One region of the Xenorhabdus cabanillasii genome, then DNA from elsewhere that is predicted to be linked to it. Evidence: predicted binding sites of a transcription regulator. Region 1 holds the regulator's gene; each other region holds the start of a gene.
The links. The regulator PhoB, encoded in region 1, activates phosphate uptake and scavenging genes when phosphate is short. The targets are predictions, from matches to a motif close to CTGTCATAAAACTGNCNNAT.
Positions count from the first base shown of each region.

Region 2: pstS (phosphate ABC transporter substrate-binding protein PstS) is a predicted target of PhoB. The motif match lies at 1,229-1,248, and genes of this name have one in related genera.
Region 3: phoA (alkaline phosphatase) is a predicted target of PhoB. The motif match lies at 1,437-1,456, and genes of this name have one in related genera.

Region 1 is NZ_QTUB01000001.1:846,656-855,071, reverse strand. It holds gene brnQ (branched-chain amino acid transport system II carrier protein) at 1-1,099, opposite strand, end outside; gene brnQ (branched-chain amino acid transport system II carrier protein) at 1,665-2,999, opposite strand; gene phoR (phosphate regulon sensor histidine kinase PhoR) at 3,380-4,693, opposite strand; gene phoB (phosphate regulon transcriptional regulator PhoB) at 4,873-5,562, opposite strand; gene sbcD (exonuclease subunit SbcD) at 5,877-7,148, shown strand; gene BDD26_RS04250 (AAA family ATPase) at 7,163-8,416, shown strand, end outside.
Region 2 is NZ_QTUB01000001.1:1,356,749-1,365,164, forward strand. It holds gene ompR (osmolarity response regulator transcription factor OmpR) at 1-48, shown strand, start outside; gene BDD26_RS06655 (ATP-binding protein) at 205-1,158, shown strand; gene pstS (phosphate ABC transporter substrate-binding protein PstS) at 1,378-2,436, shown strand; gene pstC (phosphate ABC transporter permease PstC) at 2,555-3,505, shown strand; gene pstA (phosphate ABC transporter permease PstA) at 3,507-4,367, shown strand; gene pstB (phosphate ABC transporter ATP-binding protein PstB) at 4,403-5,179, shown strand; gene phoU (phosphate signaling complex protein PhoU) at 5,207-5,923, shown strand; gene BDD26_RS06685 (ABC transporter substrate-binding protein) at 6,099-6,947, shown strand; gene BDD26_RS06690 (amino acid ABC transporter permease) at 7,024-7,761, shown strand; gene BDD26_RS06695 (amino acid ABC transporter permease) at 7,763-8,416, shown strand, end outside.
Region 3 is NZ_QTUB01000001.1:682,372-690,787, forward strand. It holds gene BDD26_RS03495 (aldehyde dehydrogenase family protein) at 1-1,364, shown strand, start outside; gene phoA (alkaline phosphatase) at 1,554-3,005, shown strand; gene BDD26_RS03505 (DUF1435 family protein) at 3,102-3,374, shown strand; tRNA gene BDD26_RS03510 (tRNA-Leu) at 3,477-3,563, opposite strand; tRNA gene BDD26_RS03515 (tRNA-Leu) at 3,636-3,722, opposite strand; gene rsmC (16S rRNA (guanine(1207)-N(2))-methyltransferase RsmC) at 3,900-4,913, opposite strand; gene BDD26_RS03525 (DNA polymerase III subunit psi) at 5,114-5,524, shown strand; gene rimI (ribosomal protein S18-alanine N-acetyltransferase) at 5,493-5,942, shown strand; gene prfC (peptide chain release factor 3) at 6,103-7,692, shown strand; gene BDD26_RS03540 (BON domain-containing protein) at 7,890-8,333, shown strand.

The DNA of each region.
Region 1 (8,416 bases):
AGTTATTCCACCAACGGTTGGTAAAACTCAATAATATCAGTGTAATACAAGGCGGATAAATTGCCGTAAGCACCGGAATTGAAAACGCAATCAGATGGCTCAACCCCAAATTGGAAACCAGCATAGAGAACAATCCCAGGCTCAGAACCAGAGTACGATAAGAGAGCGGCAGATAACGGCTGAAAAACTCAGCACACGCGCAGGTTAAACCGACTGCTGTTCCTATACAGGCAAGGAAAATCAATACCGCCAGTAAGAAGCTCCCATAATTACCAAAAGTATTCTGGACATAAACATGCAGGATCGCCGCACCGTTTTGAGCTGTCGGTATTAACGTTCCACTCACCTCCCCCAATTTGAACAAAGAGAGGTAAACCAGGGTCAGACAAAACCCTGCAATCAAACCCGCATACATGGCGTAACGGGTCAACAATACAGAAGACTCCACTCCTCTGGAGCGTGCAGCATTAACGATAACAATACCGAATACCATTGCCCCCAGTGTATCCATAGTTAAATACCCATTTACAAAACCATTTGAGAATGGGATTTCCTGGTAAGTATTAGAAGCAGGAATAGGACTACCAGCAGGCCACAATAATGTCGCAACACCCAGAATAGCCAACGCCAACATTTTGGCAGGTGCCAGTACACGTCCGATATTATCCAGTAATCTCCCCGGATAAAGTGCAATGAGGATCACCAGTAGGAAATAGATGACACTATAAATAAAAAGTGGAAGCTTACCGTCTCCTGCCAGCGGCGCAATACCTACTTCAAAAGAAACAGTTGCAGTTCTTGGTGTTGCAAACAGCGGTCCAACAGCCAGATAACAGATAGTCGCCAGTACTAAACCCGCTGTTTTACCGATAGGAGAACTCAGCGTTTCAATTCCGCCCCCTGCTTTCGCCAGAGCAATAACAGTAATGACTGGTAGGCCTACAGCTGTAATCAAGAAACCAGCAGCAGCAATCCAAACATACTCACCCGCCTGCAAACCAACCATAGGCGGAAAAATAATATTTCCCGCTCCAACAAACAGGGCAAAGGTCATAAAACCTAATGCCAAAATATCTTTAGATGATAAACGATATGCCATAGTGATTGATAATAAATTATTGTTAAATATTAAATATGAAATAGTAAATGCTATACATTTGGTTACCCATGTAAATAGAATAACTATCGCAAATACTGAAATTTTCATTGGTGAGACTAAATTCTTACTTTAAATTCGGGGAGCGTTTTATATTCAATGATACCCGTAAGATACAAAATGATAGTAACAACTAGAATCGCCAATAACTGACCATAAGTAAAGCTTTTATATCGCCAAAAGACAAGTGGCAAACCAAAAAGCAGAATAATATCCTAAATTAATTTTCAAAAATAGTGATTATTATTATCTATAATTGAATGCATAATATATGATTTGCATTTTCATCAATAACCCTGAATTTACTAGCCAAGCATCTTCTAATAATTATTAAATTAATCAGAAACAAATTTATTAGGTATAATCTAGTGGAATTTAGTTTTATATTTATTGATAGATATTGTTATTATTTTATAGGAAAGACAGGGCCAACAGGCATCAGAGCGGCATTGATTTATGCCGCCCGAATTGTTTTTTTTACAGAAGAATTAATGAATAGTAATCAGCATTATCCCTGCTGGATTTCATGTTTTGGAAGTTTGCCTTCTCCCGCAATGCGATCATAAATAGCAAATACCACCACTGACAACAGAGTCGGTATTAACCATGCCAGCCCTTGATTTGCCAACGGCAGATGCGTTGCCCATTTAGGCAATAAGTGTGATAAATACTCAGATGATTTAATGGCATCCAAAACCCCAAACATCAGGCTGACCAGCATAGCAGGAGCCAGAATACGGGTGAAGTTATTCCACCAACGGATCGTAAAACTCAACAATATCAGTGCAATACAAGGAGGGTAAATGGCTGTGAGCACCGGAATTGAAAATGTAATCAAATGACTCAGACCCAAATTGGAAACCAACATGGAGAACAATCCCAGGCTCAGAACCAGTGTGCGATAAGAGAGTGGCAGATAACGGCTGAAAAACTCAGCACAAGCGCAGGTCAAGCCTATTGCGGTTACCATACAGGCTATGAAGATCAATACCGCAAGGAAGAAGCTTCCATAGTTACCAAAAACACTCTGAACATAAGCATGCAGGATAGTCGCACCATTGTCAGCTTTTGGTACTAATATGCCGCTGCCTTCTCCCAATTTGAACAAAGAAAGGTAAACCAGAGCCAGACAAAGCCCTGCAATCAAACCAGCCCACATGGTATAACGGGTCAACAATGAAGAAGATTCCACCCCTCTGGAGCGCGCAGCATTAACAATAACAATGCCGAATACCATTGCGCCAAGGGTGTCCATGGTTAAATACCCATTCACAAAACCATTTGAAAACGGGATTTCCTGATAAGTCTCAATAGCAGGAATAGAATGGCCCGCTGGCCATAACACAGCTGCAACTCCCAGAATTACCAATGCCAGTATTTTGATTGGTGCCAACACATGTCCGACGCTATCCAGTAATTTACCCGGATAAAGTGAAACCAGAACCACCAGTAAAAAATAGATTATGCTGTAAATGAAAAGCGGAAGTTCTCCGGAGCCTACTAACGGAGCGATACCCACTTCAAAAGAAACGGTTGCAGTTCTCGGTGTGGCAAATAGCGGGCCAACAGCCAGATAACAGACAGTTGCCAGTATTAAACCCGCCGTTTTACCGATAGGGGAACTCAGTGCTTCAATCCCGCCCCCTACTTTCGCCAAAGCAATAACGGTAATGACAGGTAGACCTACAGCAGTAAGCAAAAAGCCAGCAGCAGCGACCCAAACATGCTCACCCGCCTGCAAGCCAACCATAGGTGGAAAAATGATATTTCCCGCACCAACGAACAGAGCAAAAGTCATAAAGCCTAATGCCCAAATATCCTTAGATGATAAACGGTATGTCATAATGATTGTTAACTTATTGTTACTGAAAGAATTGCATATGCAATAGTAACTATTGCAAATACTTGAATTTTCACTGGCGAAACAGGATCCTGATTTAACAGTCAGTGATAAGTATCATATTCCCTGATACTCGCAAGACACAGAATGGTAGTGGTAAGAACAGCTCGAATCGCCAACAACTGCCCCCAAGTAAAACTTTTATAGCGCCAAAAGGCAAGCAACAAACCAAAAAGCAGAGTAATATCTCAAACTAACTTTTAAAACTAGTGATTATTATCATCTATCATTGAATACACACTATATGATTTGCACTTTTTTTATTCACATTGATTAATAAATCATTTTTTTGCCCGTATTATTACCATTAAATTACATTAACCTTATGATTTTTTAATCAGTTTACCTATACCGGAGACAACAAGCGGCTGAGGCAACAAGAAACTAAATGTAGAGCCTTTCCCTACAGTGCTTGAAATATCGAGATGTGTATTGTAATGATGCAAAGCATGTTTCACGATCGCCAACCCCAACCCACTTCCACCTGTTTGTCGTGAACGAGCACGATTAACCCGATAAAAACGCTCAGTCAGGCGCGGTAAATGCTCTTGGCTGATCCCTTGACCATTATCTTCAACTTTGAACAATGCTCCCTGAGAGGATCTAGACCAACTAACTACAATACGAGTACCTTCTACTGTGTGGTTAATAGCATTGTAAACGAGGTTCGACATTGCACTTCTCAGTTGTTCTTCATTCCCGAAAACCCGTAGTTTTTCATCGATATCAAACGCAATATCATACCGTTTATCTGCCAGTGTCAGCACTTCCTGCTGCAATAAAGCCAACATAGCAGGCACATCAACAACATCATGCATATCCATCTGCGATCCGATTTCAATTCTGGAGAGATGCAATAGTTGTGTAACCAGACCATCCATTCTTCGGATCTGTTCCTGCATTGTCCTGATCGCTTTCTGGTTTGCTTCTCTACCCAGTTCCTGATCCTGCATCATTTCCAGATAACCTTGCAATACCGTTAATGGTGTTCTTAACTCATGACTGGCATTGGCAAAAAAATCGCGGCGGAAATTTTCTAATCGCCGCTTTTGTGTAATATCACGGGCGATCATCAATAGTAGCCCTTCTGCATATGGCATTAACTGAAATTCCACCAGATGACTATTATTTAATTCGATGGAAAGAGGATAAGTAAAATCGCCCGCAGTCATATAGCGACTGAAATCAGGATAGCGAAGCAAATTAAAAATAGGTTGCCCATTATCCTCAGGCCAGCGGAATCCTAATAAATGTTGAGCTAAGCGATTACACCAGAAAATATTACCTTCCACTGTCATCATCACCAGCGCATCCGGTAAAGATTCCGCCCCACTACGGAACCGTTTTATCAGTAATGCCAATTCCCGACGACGCTTACGGTTACGTTGCTGCAACTGATAAATGCCGTAAAATATGGGTTCCCACCCTCCACGACCTGAAGGAGGTAACATACTGCGATCCAGCCAGAGCCAGTCAGACAATTTCAGCAAGTTGTAACCATGCCATACCAGAGCCAGCAATAATGCAACTACCAGCAACCACGCCAGGCGACCAATAAAGAAAGATAAAATAATCGCAGGCAGACAAAAAATAAACAGACCCAGTACTAACTGCTTCCAGGATAACCGCTCCAGCACGTGACTCTCTCCGGCATGAAATTAAATGCTTATCATAATTATTTGGTTTACTCAGCTTTGTTTACCTGATTTTGTTCATCTGGTTTTATTCACTAAGTGATGTTCAACAAATCTATCCACATAAAATCAATTCACACAAAATCTATCCACAAAAATCCAGGCGATAAAAACCAGACAGATTAATAACGGGTGGAGAAACGATAACCAGTACCACGAACAGTCTGTACCATTTTATCGTGTCCACCGATTTCAAGCGCCTTACGTAATCGACGGATATGCACATCAACAGTACGATCTTCCACGTAAACATTAGCTCCCCATATATAGTTGAGTAACTGTTCACGGCTATAAACACGTTCAGGATGCGCCATAAAAAAGTGGAGAAGTTTGAACTCTGTTGGCCCCATATCCACATCCTGCCCCTGACTGGAAACTCGATGGGATACGGAATCCAACATTAACCCATCCATATTGATAATATCTTCCGCTGCCATGGGAGACACACGACGCAGCACGGCTTTAACACGAGCAATCAATTCCTTCGGAGAAAATGGCTTAGTAATGTAATCGTCTGCACCAACATCAAGCCCACGAACCCGATCTTCTTCTTCCCCCCGCGCAGTTACCATTACGACAGGAATATCTTTGGTATTACTGCTGCGCTTCATCTGTTTAATAACTTGTATTCCTGAGCCACCAGGCAGCATCCAGTCTAATAATACTAAATCAGGGTAAGGCTCCGACAGACGCCCGATAGCTGTATCATAATCTTCTGCTTCAACAGGTTCATACCCGTTCTGCTCCAGCACAAAACACACCATTTCACGAATTGGGGTTTCATCTTCAACAACCAAAATACGTCTAACCATGGTTAATCCTGCCAATATTTATTGAAGTCAGCAAAACTCACAATAATTCATTGTGAGTCAACTTTATTACAGTTTTATGAAACATCTTCTGTCTTCATCATAAAACTGTAATCAACATTGCAGGGAATTTATCACATAGCTGCCATATTTCATTGTGGTTGCGAAGCTGCTCGAAAATCTGCGAATGAAATCGTAATTACACACGACATCCCTTGAGCACTCATTATAATTAATAGCCGGACAGATAAGCGGGAAGCTGAGACAGCACAAAAGCAAAACAACAAAAGCAAGATAAGAAAAACAGAGTAAAAAACATGCGAATCATTCATACGTCAGACTGGCATCTTGGGCAATATTTCTTTACCAAAAATCGTGCCGCAGAACATCAACACTTCTTACAGTGGCTTATTGAGCAAATAAATGAATATCAGGTTGATGCCCTGATTATTGCCGGAGACGTTTTTGATACGGGCTCTCCACCCAGCTACGCCCGTGAATTATACAACAGGTTTGTCGTGGACTTACAATCCACTGGCTGTCAGCTCGTTATTCTTGGCGGAAATCATGATTCCGTCGCCACACTCAATGAATCAAAGTCCTTATTTTCTTACCTGAACACCACCGTTATTGCTTGTGCAGAAACTGACATCCAGCAACAAATTAAGTTACTGAATAACAAAAATGGTCAACCCGGTGCCATTCTCTGTGCCATTCCTTATCTGCGCCCACGGGATATCATGATAAGTCAAGCGGGGCAATCAGCCATACAGAAACAGCAGGCACTACAAGATGCCATTACAGAACACTACCATCAGCTCTATCAGCAATCTTGTATATTACGGGAACAACTTGGTCACCCTCTGCCGATTATCGCAACCGGGCACCTGACCACTGTCGGAGCTTCTACCACGGATTCTGTCCGGGATATTTATATTGGCACACTGGATGCCTTCCCCGCTCAGGCCTTTCCTCCTGCTGACTATATTGCTCTGGGGCATATTCATCGCCCACAACTTATCAATCATGCTGAGCATATTCGTTACAGCGGCTCACCAATCCCCTTAAGTTTCGATGAAGTCGGGCAAGAGAAAAGCGTCTGTTTAGTTGAATTTAAGGAGGACAGGTTCAATGGTGTCACTCTGTTACCCATTCCCGCTTATCAACCCATGCAATTAATTCGGGGGAATTTGCAGCAAATCGAGGAACAATTACAAACTTTCAGTGATTATCAGGGAGAACGTCCTGTCTGGCTGGATATTGAAGTTGCAACTCAAGATTACCTGCATGACATTCAGAAACGCATTCAGTCTATAGTTGTCGATCTGCCTGTCGAAATCATCCTGCTACGGCGTAGTAAAACCACACGACAAATATTATTGTCGGAAAAAAACAAAGAGACACTTACCGAATTGAGTGTATACGAAGTTTTCGAAAGACGACTGGCATTGGCTGAAATTGACGATCAACCGCAGAAACAACGCCTGACTACCCTGTTCAGACAAACACTGGACGATATTGCTCAGCAACATACCCAGGAACAACAGTTCAAAAACAATAGCTCAGAAACAATGGCTCAGAAACAATAGTAGGATGCAATAGCATGAAAATTCTTAGCTTACGGCTAAAAAATATTAATTCCTTACAGGGTGAATGGAAAATTGATTTCACAGCAGAGCCTTTTGCCAGCAACGGATTATTTGCTATTACCGGCCCGACAGGTGCAGGAAAAACTACCCTATTGGATGCCATCTGCCTCGCCTTATATCACGAAACCCCACGGCTCAGCACCATTTCAGCCAATCAGAATGAATTAATGACCCGCCATACAGCCGAATGTCTGTCAGAAGTTGAGTTCGAAGTTAAAGGGGTTGCTTATCGTGCCTTCTGGAGCCAGCGTCGTGCCCGCAATCAAGCTGACGGCAAACTCCAGCCCCCGAAAGGAGAATTAGCAGACAAAAAAACAGGCAAGATTTTGGCTGACAAGATACCGGATAAAAAAGAGAAAATCGCTGAAATAACGGGTCTTGATTTCAAACGCTTTACTAAATCTATCCTCCTGTCACAAGGTGATTTTGCCGCATTCTTAAATGCAGATGATAAAGACCGTGCCGATTTACTGGAAGAACTGACGGGTACAGAAATTTACGGCATCCTGTCGCAGGAAATTTATCAACGCCACAAAGAAGCCCTATCTGAATTAAATATCCAACAAGCAAAGGCCTCTTCAATTGAGTTATTAACTCCGGCACAGATCGAAGAATACCAAAATCAGCAACAACAGCTTATCGCAGCAGAAACTCAGCTCAACCAGCAGCTTAAAGACTTACAGACAACCGAACATTGGCTCGTACGACAAAATGAATTAGAGCAAGCATTAACTAACAACAAATTACTTTTTCAGCAGGCTGATCAAGCTATTCAAGATGCTCAACCCCAATTACAACAACTGGCTGCCAGTGAACCTGCCGAAAAACTTCGTCCATTGTGGGATGCACAAAATCGAGCATTTAATGAAAAGCAACGGCTTGATGAACAACACAGAAAAATAATACATGAGATTGAACAACAATGTTCTTTATTACAACCAGCCCAGCAAAAGCAGGTTGAGCTGGAAAATGCCCAAAAAGAACATATACAGTATCATATGCGGCAGGAAAAACTGATTTCTGAGCACATTGTGCCACTCGATCATAAGATTGAAATTCAATCGAAAGAGTTACTCTCTCAAGAGAAAGAAGTTACTGCATATAATCGTGAACTGACAGAAATATTGTCTCAATATCAAGTGACTAAGACTCAGTACATTACACTGAATAAAGAACAAAAAACGCTGGAAACATACTACGAAGAACAC
Region 2 (8,416 bases), 510 kb from region 1:
GTTTGGGGGTTGGGGTATGTTTTTGTTCCTGATGGTAGTAAAGAATAACTGGAAGAAAGCATGAAAAGATTCAGGCTCCCGCTGCACGGTGTATTCCCCCGTGCTCTGTATTGGATATTGGTGATGCTGTGGGGCAGCCTGACGGTCAGTTATCTGGCTGCTTACCTACTATTATCATAGCTGGAAAAAATATTATTTATCAGTATGTTAAATTATATCCTCATCAGTGTGTTGACGACAGTATTATCAGTTTCTACGGCATTCTGGTTTTACCTGCGTGCCCAAAAACAGCCCTTAACTGCCATACAGCAAGCAATAATAAAAATGGGAAAAGGGAAAATCGTTACGCCATTACCTGAATCGGGAGCACCTGCCATCCAGTCAGTTATCCGGGCATTTAATCAAATGTCGGTGAGGGTTAAATCATTGGAAGATGAGCGTGTCATATTTATGGCAGGCATAAGCCATGACTTACGCACTCCACTGACTCGTATACGGTTAGCGATCGAAATGATTGGTGGAGAAGATGATTTTCTGCGTGAGTCGATCAATCGTGATATTGAAGAGTGCGACACCATCATTAATCAATTCATTAATTACCAGCGGTCTGGGCTGGATGCCATAATAGTCCGCTGTGAATTAAATCAACTTATTGAAGACGTGATTGGTGCAGAAAAAGCAGTAATGGCAGAGAAGACGAGCGCAGAAAATAATAGTGCCGGAAAAAATATTGAAGATAACCTGTCCGCTGCTCCTGTTTTTATTATGGCTAATCCACTTTCAGTTAAACGTGTTCTGGCGAATATGTTCACTAATGCTCATCGCTATGGCAACGGCTGGATCCGCATCAGTAGTGGGGCTACTGAACAGTTTGGCTGGTTTCAAATAGAAGATAATGGGACAGGTATAACACAAGAAGAAGCAGCGACTTTGTTTCAGCCTTTCAGGCAGGGAAAACAGAGTTACAGTAATAAACTCGATCATCATAATAGTGGCGTCGGCTTGGGGCTTGCTATTATCCGCCTCATTATCGACAAACATGACGGTTATCTTGATGTGGGCAGAAGTGAGAGAGGTGGGTTATCCATTCGCGCCTATATTCCATTGGCGACCGAATCATTAGTCATAGAACCATCAGCCATAGATGACAAGTTATGACATTGCATTGATGAAATTCAGGCTATGGGATATGAGTATGAATGAGATAGTAGCGGGAATTTCTGAATGACTGTCATAAAAATGTCATAATTCATACATTTTACTGTCATTAAGTTGACTTATTTTTCCCTCCTGAACCATTTTTTATCTAAAAACCAGATTGTCGACATTGTTGAAAGTTGTTTTTAATGAATGATGTATATCTCAGCAGGAGGGTGTATGAAATCAATGCGTATCACCGCGGCAGGCATCATGGTAACAGTATTTGCTATGACGTCTTTGTCTTCATTTGCTGCAACTACCTTTGTTGCAACGACCAGCTTGACGGGAGCTGGTGCGACATTCCCGGCACCGATATATACCAAGTGGGCAGATTCTTATCAAAAAGAGACGGGTAATAAAATCAATTATCAGGGGATTGGTTCTTCTGGTGGTGTAAAACAGATTATTGCCAACACGGTTGATTTTGGTGCCTCAGATGCCCCACTTACTGATAACAAACTGGCTTCTGAAGGTTTATTCCAGTTTCCGACCGTGATTGGCGGTATTGTGCTGGCGGTAAACCTTCAGGGTATCAAATCCGGCCAATTGGTATTAGATGGCAAAACCCTCGGTGACATCTATTTGGGAACCATCAAAAAATGGAATGATCCCGCCATTGCGAAATTGAATCCGGATCTCAAATTACCTGATCAAAATATTGTGGTGGTTCGCCGTGCGGATGGTTCCGGTACTTCCTTTGTTTTCACCAGCTACCTGTCCAAAGTCAACAGCGACTGGAAAGCAAAAGTCGGGGCAGGTTCTACAGTGAAATGGCCGATCGGACTGGGCGGCAAAGGTAATGATGGCATTGCGGCGTTCGTCCAGCGTCTGCCCGGCTCCATTGGTTATGTTGAATATGCTTATGCGAAACAAAATAATCTCGCCTATACCAAGTTGGTAGCCGCTGATGGAAAAGTTATCGCGCCTACCGAAACTAATTTCAGTGCGGCAGCAAAAGAGGCGGACTGGAGCAAAAGTTTCGCACAGGATTTAACTAATCAACCCGGCGAAAATGCATGGCCGATCACTTCAACGACGTTCATCTTAATTCATAAACAGCAGAAAAATACCACACATGGGGTAGAAGTCCTGAAATTCTTTGACTGGGCCTACGAGAAGGGCAGTGAGCAAGCGAAGGCACTGGATTATGCTGTGTTGCCAAAAGCCGTCATTGAACAGGTACGTGCAGCCTGGAAAAATGACATAAAAGATAAGCACGGTAATGCATTGTATTAATAATTCGTTGTATCAGTGATGTTATTGAAGGGAAATAACCCAAATGGAAACTGAGCGCATGGCTGAACATACTATACATAGAAGAACTATGCATAGAAAAGCTATACATAGAAAAACCATGCATAAGACAGTACAGAAAGCACCAGGTAAACACGGTGATATTATTTTCAGTACGCTGGTCAGGCTGGCGGCTCTGATGACGTTATTTCTGTTGGGAGGCATTATCATCTCGCTGCTCATTGCTGCCTGGCCGAGCATGCAGACGTTTGGTTTTACTTTTCTATGGAATAAAGATTGGGATGCACCTGCGGGGATCTTCGGTGCATTAGTACCGATTTATGGCACATTAGTGACCTCATTGATTGCCCTGATTATTGCCGTTCCGGTCAGTTTTGGCATCGCTCTGTTTTTGACAGAGCTGGCACCAAACTGGCTGAAACGGCCGCTTGGTGTGGCAATTGAATTATTGGCGGCGATCCCGAGTATCGTTTATGGCATGTGGGGGCTGTTTGTCTTTGCCCCGCTTTTTGCCACCTATTTCCAGCAACCTGTCGGTGATGTGTTGTCGAGTATTCCTGTCGTAGGAGAACTGTTTTCCGGCCCGGCTTTCGGCATTGGTATTCTGGCTGCGGGCATCATTCTTGCCATCATGATTATTCCCTATATCGCTTCTGTGATGCGCGATGTATTTGAGCAAACGCCCGTTATGATGAAAGAGTCGGCTTATGGGATTGGCTGTACAACATGGGAAGTGATTTGGCATATCGTCCTGCCTTACACCAAAAATGGGGTAATCGGCGGTGTGATGCTGGGCCTGGGGCGTGCTCTGGGAGAAACCATGGCAGTGACTTTTATTATCGGCAATACCTATCAACTGGACAGCCTCTCCCTCTATATGCCGGGAAACAGCATTACTTCAGCATTGGCAAATGAATTTGCCGAAGCGGAATCTGGTCTGCATACCTCTGCGTTGATGGAACTGGGGCTGATTTTATTTGTGATCACTTTTATTGTTCTCGCGTTATCAAAATTGATGATCATGCGTCTGTCCGGGAACGAGGGACGTTGAAATGGTAAGAATTGATAAACGCCATAGGTTGCAAGCCTGGCGGCGTCAGAAAAATCATCTCGCCCTGTTTCTGTCTATGGCAACAATGGCGTTCGGTTTGTTCTGGCTGATTTGGATTTTGATCTCCACAATCACTAAAGGCATTGATGGTATGTCTCTGGCATTATTTACCGAAATGACGCCACCGCCCAACACAGAAGGAGGCGGGCTGGCAAACGCCATTGTTGGCAGTGGACTCCTGATCTTCTGGGCAACGGTGTTCGGTACGCCATTGGGAATTATGGCGGGTATTTATCTTGCTGAGTATGGCCGTCGTTCTCCGCTGGCTGAGGTGATCCGCTTTATCAATGATATCCTGCTTTCTGCCCCTTCCATTGTTGTAGGGCTGTTTGTTTACACGGTCGTTGTGACAAAAATGCAGCATTTCTCCGGTTGGGCAGGGATCATCGCGCTGGCTCTGTTACAAATCCCGATTGTTATCCGCACAACGGAAAATATGTTGAAACTGGTGCCGGATAACCTGCGTGAAGCAGCTTATGCACTGGGAACACCGAAATGGAAAATGATCTCCGCCATTACGTTGAAAGCTTCAATATCGGGCATTATTACCGGTGTGTTACTGGCCATTGCCCGTATTGCAGGGGAAACCGCCCCATTGTTATTCACCTCGCTTTCCAACCAGTTCTGGAGCACTAACCTCAGTCAGCCAATTGCCAATCTGCCTGTCACCATATTCAAATTTGCTATGAGTCCATTCTCTGACTGGCAGCAACTGGCATGGGCCGGGGTTTTACTGATTACCTTGTGTGTACTGTTGATTAATATTTTGGCGCGGTTGTTATTTGCCAAGAAGAAATTCTGATATTAGAGGTACTGATATTGAAGAGAGAAACGTTGATGAGTAAAGCCAATGATGTTGCAGGAAGTAAGATTCAGGTACGTAATCTGAATTTCTATTATGGCAAATTCCATGCACTGAAAAATATTACGTTGGATATTGCACAGAATAAGGTAACTGCTTTCATTGGTCCGTCAGGATGTGGCAAATCAACATTACTGCGTACTTTTAACAAAATGTATGAACTGTATGGAGAACAGAAGGCAGAAGGCGAGATCCTGCTGGATGAAACGAATATTCTGACCGATAAACAGGATATTGCCTTGTTACGAGCCAAAGTAGGCATGGTTTTTCAGAAGCCGACGCCATTTCCGATGTCGATTTACGACAATATCGCTTTTGGCGTGCGTTTGTTTGAAAAACTCTCAAGAGCTGAGATGGATGAGCGAGTCCGGTGGGCGCTGACAAAAGCCGCATTGTGGAACGAAACCAAAGATAAGTTACACCAGAGTGGTTACAGCCTGTCCGGAGGTCAGCAGCAGCGTTTGTGTATTGCCCGTGCTATCGCTATCCGCCCGGAAGTTCTGTTACTGGATGAGCCTTGCTCTGCTCTCGACCCGATTTCTACAGGACGTATTGAAGAACTGATCAGTGAACTGAAATCGGAATATACCGTAGTGATCGTTACACACAATATGCAGCAGGCGGCACGTTGTTCTGATTATACGGCTTTTATGTACCTCGGTGAGTTGATTGAGTTCAGTGACACTGACATCTTGTTCACCACACCGAAAATGAAGCAGACCGAAGATTATATTACTGGTCGTTATGGTTGATATGGGCAGATACGAGGTAGCATAAAGATGGACAATCTGAATTTCGGCAAGCACATTTCTGGTCAGTTCAATGCTGAACTGGAACATATCCGTACTGAATTAATGGCAATGGGTGGTGTGGTAGAAGAGCAGCTCAGTAAGGCGATTCTGGCGATGCACAATCAGGATAAACAGTTAGCCCAACAAGTCATTGAAGATGACCAGAAAGTTAACATGATGGAAGTGGCGATAGATGAAGCCTGTGTTCGTATCATTGCCAAACGCCAGCCTGCTGCAAGTGATCTGCGCCTGATAATGGTTATCTCAAAGACTATTGCTGAGCTGGAGCGTATTGGTGATGTTGCGAATAAAATTTGTCAGACGGCGCTGGAGAAATTTTCTCATCAACAGCAACCGTTGCTGGTCAGTCTGGAATCTTTGGGCTGGCATACCATTCGGATGCTGCATGATGTGTTGGATGCTTTTGCCCGTATGGATTTGCAAGAAGCCATTCGTATCTATCGTGAAGATAAAAAAGTAGATCAGGAATATGAAGGCATTGTGCGCCAGTTAATGACTTATATGATGGAAGATCCACGTACTATTCCAAGCATCATGACCGCACTTTTATGTGCCCGTTCTATTGAACGTATTGGCGATCGTTGTCAGAACATTTGTGAATTTATCTTCTATTACGTCAAAGGACAGGATTTTCGCCATGTTGGGGGCGATAAACTGGAAGAATTGCTTACTAAAGATGAATAATTTTTATGATTGAAACAGAGGTATGCTCTTAAGTGCCGGTAAAAGCTCACTTAAAAATATTATTCCAAAAAGATATAAATATAGTATTTTATATTATTTCAAGTGCTATGACGAAATTGATAGTTTTTATTGGACAATAAATAATTATTAACAACTTAACAACAGGGGGTGTCCAATGAAATTCCGCAATCAGTCTCGGATAGCAGTGACTGCATTACTGACCAGTCTGGTATTAGTTTCTGGCGTAGCGAAAGCAGACAAACTTGATGATATAAAAAAAGCGGGGACGGTTCGTATTGCGGTATTCGACAGTAATCCCCCTTTTGGTTTTATCGATCCTAAAACGAAAAAACTTGCTGGTTATGATGTGGATATCGCCAATGCAATCGCCAGTGACCTGGGCGTGAAACTGCAATTGCGCCCAACCAATCCCGCAAACCGTATTCCACTACTCTCTTCCAAGAAAATTGACTTAATCGCTGCTAACTTCACGATCACTGATGAACGAGCAAAACAGGTAGATTTCTCCATTCCTTATTTTGCCACAGGGCAAAAATTCATTGCCCGAAAAGGTGTCCTGACTAATCCGGATGATATCGCCAAATTGCGTATCGGCGCGGATAAGGGAACTGTACAGGAGATTACACTGCGTGAGCGTTATCCGACTGCGAAAGTTATCTCTTATGACGATACCCCGCTGGCATTCGCGGCGTTGAGAAATGGTAATGTTCAGGCGATCACTCAGGATGATGCAAAGCTGGTGGGTTTATTGGCAAATGTTCCTGAAGCGCAAAAAGCAGATTTTGAAATATCACCTTTCAGTATTACCCGCGAATATCAGGCTGTAGCGGCTTCAAAAGGAGAAACCCGGTTGGTTGAAGCGATTAACCAGACATTGTTGAAACTGGAGAAAGAGGGTGAAGCAGAGAAAATTTATAATCGTTGGTTTGGCCCTGACACAAAATCTGCCCAGCCGCGTGGTGATTTTAAATTTGCTCCATTAAATAGTCAGGCAGCGGACTAACACACATCTGGGAAAATGATATCGGAAACCAGCCCCGTCTTTGTGCGGGGCTTTGCCATTTGTTATGGTGAATAATATGTTTGAGCAATTTATTGATGAGTACTTATTGGCTCCTGAATATCTGCAATGGCTCTGGCAAGGGTTCTTGATTACATTATGGATCTCTGCCTGCACCATTGTTTCTTCCACCTTACTGGGTTTTGTGATTACGGCAGCGCGGGACAGCCAGATCAAGCCATTGCGTTGGTTGATTACGGTGTACACCTCGGTATTCCGCAATACCCCATTGCTGGTACAACTGTTTTTCTGGTATTTCGCTTCCGGCCAGATTTTGCCTCAAGATGCCATGATCTGGCTGAATACCCCTCATGAGATGACAATTGCAGGTTTTACTCTGGAATGGCCTTCATTTGAGTTTCTGGCTGGATTTATCGGCCTGACACTCTATTCCGCGCCTTTTGTGGCAGAAGAGTTAAGAGCCGGAATACAGGGTGTTGGACGCGGCCAAAAATATGCTGCCCACGCATTGGGCTTAACTGGCTGGCAGGCTATGCGCCATGTCGTACTGCCACAGGCATTGAAGATTGCTATGCCGCCACTTTTGGGGCAGTACATGACTATCGTCAAGAATTCATCATTAACAATGGCGATTGGTGTCGCTGAACTTTCCTATGCTTCCCGTCAGGTAGAAACACAGTCTCTGCAAACATTTGAAGCGTTTGGCGTGGCGACAGTACTCTACATCGCCATTATTGCTGTGATGGAAGGTTGGGGGCAATGGCGTCAGCAGAGAATACTGGCAAGAGGGTACTGATATGGACTTTACTGTTATAGCAGAAAACTGGCGCTATTTGTTGTTGGGAACGTTTCCAGACGGGCCGTTGGAAGGCGCAGCTTTGACACTGATGATAAGTATTATGGCCGGAGTGATCTCCATCGTCTTAGGGACAGTGGCAGGAGTCGCATTGGCGATGTTGCGTGGTTTTTGGGTAAATTTGCTGGCAGCGATACTGGGATTTTTTCGTGCTATTCCGGTTATCATGCTGATTTTCTGGACTTATTTCTTGTTGCCAGTGGTTTTGGGTATGGAAATACCTGAAATCACTACTGTAGTTTGTGCGCTGGCGTTGATCACTTCTGCTTATCTGGCTCATGGCGTCAAAGCGGGTATTCTGGCGATTGGTGAAGGCCAATGGCGTGCAGGGCTGTCTTTGGGTTTCAATCGTTGGGAAGTATTGTGGCATATCGTTCTGCCACAGGCATTGCGTATGATGGTGCCTTCGTTTATCAACCAATGGATTGCGTTAATCAAAGACACTTCATTAGCTTATATTGTCGGAGTAGCGGAACTGTCATTTTTGGCGACACAGGTTAATAACCGCAGTATGGTTTATCCGATGGAAGTCTTTTTATTTATTGCGTTAGTTTATTTTGTGATGTGTTTGTCACTGGAATTAGCCGCTAACTAT
Region 3 (8,416 bases), 160 kb from region 1:
AGGTGATTGCTACTGTCAACCGGGGAAGTCAGGCAGAAGCTAATGCCGCTATGGAAGCGGCATCAACGGCTTTTCATGGTTCATGGGCACAGACTTCTCCTATGGAACGTGGCAATTGTCTGATTCGATTGGCGGATTTACTGCAAAAACATAGTGAAGAACTTGCTCAGCTTGAAAGTCTGTGTTCAGGAAAAACCATTCAGCTATCACGTATGCTGGAGGTTGGTGCTTCTGCTGAGTACTTGCGCTACTTCGCCGGTTGGTCGAGCAAAATAAGCGGTGAAACGCTGAATGTTTCATTGCCATCATTCAAAGGGGAGCAATATACCGCTTTTACCCGTCGTGAACCTGTTGGTGTGGTAGTCGGGATTATTCCATGGAATTTCTCGATTATGATCGCCATCTGGAAACTGGGAGCGGCATTGGCCTGTGGTTGTACGATTGTTCTGAAACCCAGCGAATATACTCCCTTAACTATGCTGCGTGTGGCAGAACTGGCGAAGGAAGCCGGAATTCCTGATGGTGTGATCAACATTGTTAATGGTTCTGGTACTGATGTGGGGGCGGAACTACTCGCTCATCCACTATGTGCCAAAGTCACTTTTACGGGATCAGTCCCTACTGGCTTACTGATTGGTCAATCTGTGATGGAAAACGGCCTGCTCCGTGCAACGTTGGAGTTGGGAGGCAAAAATGCGGCGGCTTTCTTGGCGGATATGTCTGTCGAGAAAATTGTTGAAGGAATATTAGAAGCTGGTTATGTGAATCAGGGGCAAATTTGTGCAGCGGCGGAACGTTTCTATATTCCTTCTGTTCACATGGATGCGGTTTTGAAATTACTTTCTGAACGTTTGTCTGCGATGAAGATTGGCTCTCCCCTTGATGAAACAACAGAGATGGGACCTTTGGCAAACAAAGAGCATTACGAAAAAATTCTGTCTCTGTTTGAAAAAGCGCGCCAGGAGGGGAATGAAATCATATATGGTGGCCGTGCACTGGAAGGGAAAGGTTTCTTTGTTATGCCAACCGTGATCCGTGCGAAAAGCGCCGAAGATACGTTAATGAAAGAAGAAACGTTCGGCCCGATAGGGACCTTCCTCAGTTACGATGATGAGGAAGAGCTGATTGCCATGATGAATGCAACGCCATTCGGCTTATCTGCCAGTTTATGGACAAACGACTTAAGTAAGGCAATGCGCATGATCCCACGTATCCGGGCGGGTATTTTATGGATTAACATGCATACGTTCCTTGATCCCGCAGTTCCGTTTGGTGGTATGAAATCTTCAGGAATTGGTCGTGAGTTTGGCAAGGAATTCATTGAGCACTACACAGAACTAAAATCGGTCATGATGCGATATTGATAGCAACAGGCCATTTATACTAACAAATTTCAGGTTGTCTCATAGAGCGTAAACGGGGCAACCTGTAATAAATTGTCATAAATGTGTTATTAACTTTTCACAGTAATGTCATATTAGGTGTTCACTATTTGGGGATAAATTCATATTTATGGTGTTTTGTTTAATTTTCCCGAAAGTAAGGAACCCTCTATGCCTTATAGCTACATCCCCTCCCGTAATTACACAAAAAACTTGCTAATTCTTACTATCGCCATATTAATGTCAGGAACCTGTTTATCTGCACGAGCCGGTAATACAGATAACATCATGGCAGAACCCCGTTTGGCCCATGGAGATATAACCCAGTTCGGTGGTGCCCGTCGTCTTACCAAAGATCAAACGGATGCTCTTAAAGCAGCATTGAGTAATAAGAAAGCGAAGAATGTTATTCTGTTTATCGGTGATGGTATGGGTGATTCTGAAATCACATTAGCCCGTAATTATTCACAAGGCGCTGGGGGGGTTTTTAAGGGAATTGATGCACTGCCTTTTACTGGTCAATACACGCATTACTCTCTGAATAAAGAGACGAAGAAACCAAACTATGTCACGGATTCTGCTGCTTCTGCCACTGCGTGGTCAACAGGGACGAAAACCTATAATGGTGCGTTGGGCATTGATGTTTTTGGTAAAGCACATCAGTCATTACTGGAGTTAGCAAAGAAAAACGGAAAAGCGACAGGAAATGTTACGACGGCCGAAGTTCAGGATGCTACACCAGCCGCGTTGTATGCCCATATCACAAACCGTAAATGCTATGGCCCACGGGAAACTTCGGCAAAATGTCCTACCGATGCTTTAGAAAACGGTGGTAAAGGTTCTATCACAGAACAGCTTTTAGTTGTGCGTTCCGATATTACTTTGGGGGGCGGTGCTAAAAGCTTTGAGCAACAATCGTTATCCGGCGTTAATAAAGGAAAAACGCTGAAACGACAAGCCCTGGAACAAGGGTATCAATGGGTAACGGATATAAAATCATTACATGGTATTCAAGAGGCCAATCAGAAAAAACCACTGTTGGGATTGTTCAATGATGGAAATATGGCTGTGATCTGGGAAGGGCCAAAAGCGGTTTATCATGGCAACATTAATGAAGCGCCAGTGAAGTGTAAAATTAACACTGATCGTAATTCCGCTGAACCCACATTGGCACAACTAACAGAAAAAGCGATTGATTTACTGAAAACCAATAAGAATGGATTCTTCTTGCAGGTGGAAAGTGCTTCGATTGATAAACAAGATCATGAAGCTAACCCTTGTGCCCAAATTGGGGAAACAGTGGCATTAGATGAAGCTGTACAAGCGGGTTTGAAATTTGCAAAGCAACATGGAGACACTTTAGTTATTGTTACGGCTGATCATGCTCATTCCAGCCAGATTATTGAACCCGATGTTAAATCCCCCGGACTGACCCGCTCATTGATTACCAAAGATGGTGCAGTCATCACTGTAAACTATAGCGATTCAGAAAAAGACAAACAAAATCATACCGGAACACAATTACGTGTTGCCGCTTATGGCCCTTATGCAGCCAATGTTGTTGGTTTAACTGATCAAACCGATTTGTTCTTTACCATACGTGATGCGATGGAATTGAAATAATAAGGTAATGAATGTTGTTATAGATTTTCAATTTGTGATTAAGGTGCCACACTATATGATAGTGGGAATTATTATCATTTATTGTGGCGGTTGATTATGACCAGTGTAAAGCGGAATCTAAAGCTGACTGTCTGGCACAGTATTACGGGATTGTGGGGTATTCTGCTATCCAGTTTGGTTACATTCGCATTAGTAATAACAGGAGCAGGGATAGAACAATTTAAAATCAGCATCCAGGGGGCAATGATTTTAACACTTTTGCTATTGTTACATCGTAATGCCCGCCATTTTTTGCTGCTCCCTGCCGGGATTGCTGTGACATGTAGTTTGTTTGCTGGTTTGCGTTATTTAGGGCACTTTCATTTTTGAGAGTAGTAAGATGTAATTATGGGGATAAAACCAAAAAAAAGAACGGAGAAAAAGCGAGAAAAATGTGAAACAGATAAGAGATGAGCAGATAAGTATTAACAGTGGTGCGAAGGGGGGGACTTGAACCCCCACGTCCGTAAGGACACTAACACCTGAAGCTAGCGCGTCTACCAATTCCGCCACCCTCGCAGGTACTGCTACTTATCTGGTTTGTTTAACTGATTTATCCAGTTGATTCGTTTAATCGATAGTTATCTGATTTGGTGCGAAGGGGGGGACTTGAACCCCCACGTTCGTAAGAACACTAACACCTGAAGCTAGCGCGTCTACCAATTCCGCCACCCTCGCAAATTCAGACACTATCATTTAAATAGACAACCACTTAAACAGATAGTATGGGGGCGAATTCTAGAGATTTTACGGCTGACGTCAATCATTATTTATCGGGAGAAAGTATGATTGATGCAAAAATCGACATATCGGTATTGCCCACCCATTTGGGAAGGGCAATGGTTATTTGATTCGTTACTTTTTAGTGGCTTGATAAATTTTGAATTTACCTGTCTGAGCAATCACTTCGTGTTTACCAAAAGCGCTATCCAGCAGCTCCGGGTAAGGTAAAAAAGCATTTGCTACGATCCGAAACTTACCACCATATTTCAGATAGTTGGGTGCCATGCGGATTATATCATCAGCCGCTGACAGATTTGTCTTCAGGCCGTCATGGAATGGCGGATTGGAAATGATCCAGTCGAATTTTTCTTCAATAGCGGAGTAAACATTACTGGTAATGACATTCCCTTCCAGTGTATTTGCTTTCAGTGTCGCTTTACTGGATGTGATAGCTGCTGCATTGACATCGCTGAGTGTCAGTGACAAGCCGGGGTTATTTTTACCCAACACCGTTGCTAAGACACCAGAGCCACAAGCGATGTCCAGCAGGTTGCCAGAAATCGGTGTATCAAACGTAGAGAGCAGAAGACGGCTGCCAACATCCAGATTATCCTGACTGAATACGCCGGGCAATGTATTGACAGTGACATCGCCGACTTGATAGCTGTTCCACCAATTGTTCTGATCAAACTGAACCTGATACTCCAGTTGACCGTAAAAAAGGCTGCAACGGCGGGCGCTGTCTACTTTGCGGAAAGTGGCAATGCCTTCCATCAGTTTATCAACGCTACGAACACCACTGCGATTTTCGCCGACAATAAAAACATCGGTTCCGACAGGCAGAATGGAAAACAGACTGCGAAGTTGGAAACGTGCTTCATGCTTGCTTTTTGGCCAATAATAAATCAGCGTATCACATCCTTTGACAAATGTGCTGTCCGCAGTAAGACCAAACGAGGCATTATCACCCAGTGTGCGGATCAGTGACTGCCAGTGATGATATTGATTAGTATGTACCCGCACACTTGCAGCTTCAATTTCCGTTGCCAGAGTATCCTGAAGGTCACCCGCAAAAAGCAGATGATGGGAGCGGAATTGCTCTTGATGGCGCAGGATAACCTCACTGGCCGGTGTTAATACTGACATCTATGATTAGCTCCTTATAAATCTTTATCCAGTAACAATTATCTGTGGGCAAAGCTGAGATACCGTGTTGATTGGCGCAGAGATAAGCCCTCTGATAATATACCTTTCATCTTTCAAGTTGCAGTTTTGTTGGCTGCAACTTGAAATCTATTAGGTATATATTACCTGTTATTTTTTATGGCAGATGGAATAAAAACACGATGACAAAGCGTGACAGATCACTTACTCGATTGGGCATTACCCAATGGGTTTTGCGTAGCCCTGCGACCCTGCGAGGTGAATTATCTGTCCTCATCCCTGACTCAACCCGTCTGTTGATCATTAGCCATGATCACATTGACTTAAGTCATGCATTACTTGCTGATATTTTCACAGCCATGGGGATTAATGTCTCATCAGTTTATTGCATCACGACAAAAGATGTTGAGTTACTTTCGGAATCAATCCACTGCCCATGCTGGCTGTTGGGGGTTGATATTACCTTATCAATACAAGGGATTTCTTTGAGAAGCCCTGCATTAAATGATTTATCCCTTGATGGGGATGCAAAACGCGCTCTTTGGCAACAAATTTACCATTATGAAGAATATTTCTCTATTAACTCCCGTTGATCTTCCCGTTGCATTTCAAATAGAGCAGATCAGCCATGCTTTTCCCTGGAGTAAAAAAACTTTTTATTCTAATCAGGGAGAACGCTATCTCAATTACAAAATCGTGCTTAATGACCAGATGATTGGTTTTGCAATAGTACAGTGTGTTTTAGATGAAGCGACACTCTTTAATATCGCTATTCATCCTGAGTATCAATCACAGGGGCATGGGAAAACATTGCTGAAATACTTGATCGATGTATTACCTCAAAAGCAGATTAATACGTTGTGGCTTGAAGTACGATATTCAAACAGGTCGGCGATTCGTTTGTATGAAGATTTGGGATTTAACGAAGTTTCCATTCGCAAAAACTATTACCCAACCGCGACAGGAAAAGAAGACGCAATCATTATGGCGTTGCCGTTATTTGGAGAGTAACGGAGTTTTACACCATATTGAGTATCATTGGTTGTCTATAACGCCAAGTTCAGCGAAAATAAGCGCCAATCACGATTAACATGCCGGATCCGAAGGTGAAGCGTCATTCTGTGCATCACAAACGGTAGTTATCCGCGCGTAGACTAGAAGATTTCAATTAATGTCAAATTCCTCATTCTTGCAAGAAGTAGCCAAGCGGAGAACCTTTGCAATAATTTCTCACCCCGATGCGGGTAAAACGACTATTACTGAAAAGGTATTGCTGTTCGGACAGGCTATTCAGAAAGCGGGTACGGTAAAAGGCCGGGGTTCCAGTCAGCACGCTAAATCAGACTGGATGGAGATGGAAAAGCAACGTGGTATCTCCATTACCACCTCGGTGATGCAGTTTCCTTATAGTGATTGTCTGGTTAACTTACTGGATACTCCGGGGCATGAGGATTTCTCCGAAGATACTTATCGTACTCTGACTGCGGTGGACTGCTGTTTGATGGTAATTGACGCTGCTAAAGGTGTTGAGGATCGTACCCGTAAACTGATGGAAGTCACCCGCCTGCGTGATACGCCGATCCTGACATTCATGAATAAACTCGACCGTGATATCCGCGATCCGATGGAATTGATGGATGAAGTGGAAAACGAGTTAAATATCGCCTGTAGCCCGATCACATGGCCGATCGGCTGTGGTAAATCATTTAAAGGGGTTTATCATCTCTATCTGGATGAAATTTATCTGTATCAATCTGGTCAGGGGCATACGATTCAGGAAGTCCGGGCTATTAAAGGGCTGGATAACCCTGAGCTGGATGCGGTAGTTGGTGAGGATCTGGCTAATCAGTTACGTGAAGAGCTGGAACTGGTCAAAGGTGCCTCACACGAATTCGATCTGGATGCCTTCTTACAAGGTGAATTAACCCCGGTATTTTTCGGTACTGCACTCGGTAATTTTGGTGTTGATCACATGCTGGATGGCCTTGTGAAATGGGCACCGATGCCAATGCCTCGTCAGGCTGATGCACGTGAAGTCACTGCAAAAGAAGAAAAATTCACGGGTTTTGTTTTTAAAATTCAGGCTAATATGGATCCGAAACACCGTGACCGAGTGGCATTTTTGCGTGTCGTTTCTGGTAAATACGAAAAAGGCATGAAACTGCGTCAGGTGCGTACCAAAAAAGATGTGGTTATTTCAGATGCGCTGACTTTTATGGCCGGAGATCGCTCCCATGTCGAAGATGCGTATCCGGGAGACATTATTGGCCTGCACAACCATGGCACGATTCAGATTGGTGATACCTTTACCCAGGGTGAAGAACTGAAATTCACAGGCATTCCAAACTTTGCCCCTGAATTGTTCCGTCGTATTCGGTTGCGTGATCCACTGAAACAAAAACAATTGTTGAAAGGCCTTGTTCAGTTATCAGAAGAGGGCGCAGTACAGGTATTTCGCCCATTAACCAATAATGACCTGATCGTTGGGGCAGTGGGTGTACTTCAGTTTGATGTTGTTGTGTCCCGTTTGAAGAGTGAATATAACGTTGAAGCGCTGTATGAACCTGTCAACGTTTCTACTGCACGTTGGGTAGAATGTAATGATGTCAAGAAACTGGAAGAGTTCAAACGCAAGAGTGAGCAAAATCTGGCACTTGATGGTGGCGATAACCTGACTTACATTGCACCAACCATGGTTAATTTAAATCTGACCAGTGAACGTTATCCTGATATTGTTTTCCGTAAGACGCGGGAACACTAATATTTTTTCGGGGCCAACAAGTCGTTGGCCTTTTTAATTTGTTACTCCATTCTAAATATATTGGTTATGCTATATTTAAAGCATAATTTTCTGGCTTAAGAAAATATACGTTATTTATTGTAAAGCCCATTTCATCCCCATAATTTGATGATATATCATCTTCTGACAATTTAGCTTAGTTAAGGGAAGGTAGTAGGATGAAAAAATCAACGTTCACACACTCACTCCTGTCCGTTGTTTTAGGATCGGTTTTAAGCTTGGTATTGATAAGTGGCAGCGTATCAGCCGCAGAAACATCTTCAGGCAATGCTATAGAAAGTAATTCCTTAGAAAATAAAATATTAGAAAATACGAGCCAGAAAATTGATAATTCAATCAAGAACGCAGCGGAAAAATTTGATAACTCACTGAAACAAGTAGGTAGTTCTATTGATGATAGTGTTATTACTGCCAAAATAAAAGAAAAGTTACTGGAATATAAAGGGATTAATAGTAACAATATTTCAGTGAAAACGGAAAAAGGCGTGGTTTATCTTTCCGGTTTTGTCAAAAATGAAGAACAGGTTAAGCGGGTTATCAAAATTGCGCATCAAGTAGATGGAGTTAAGTTCGTAAACAGTACGTTAACTATCAAAAAATAATGCGTATTTTGCTGGAGTGGCAGATAATAGGCCACTCTTTTTGTTTTTATTCTCCAGGTCTCCAAATAAAACCCAACCTGATT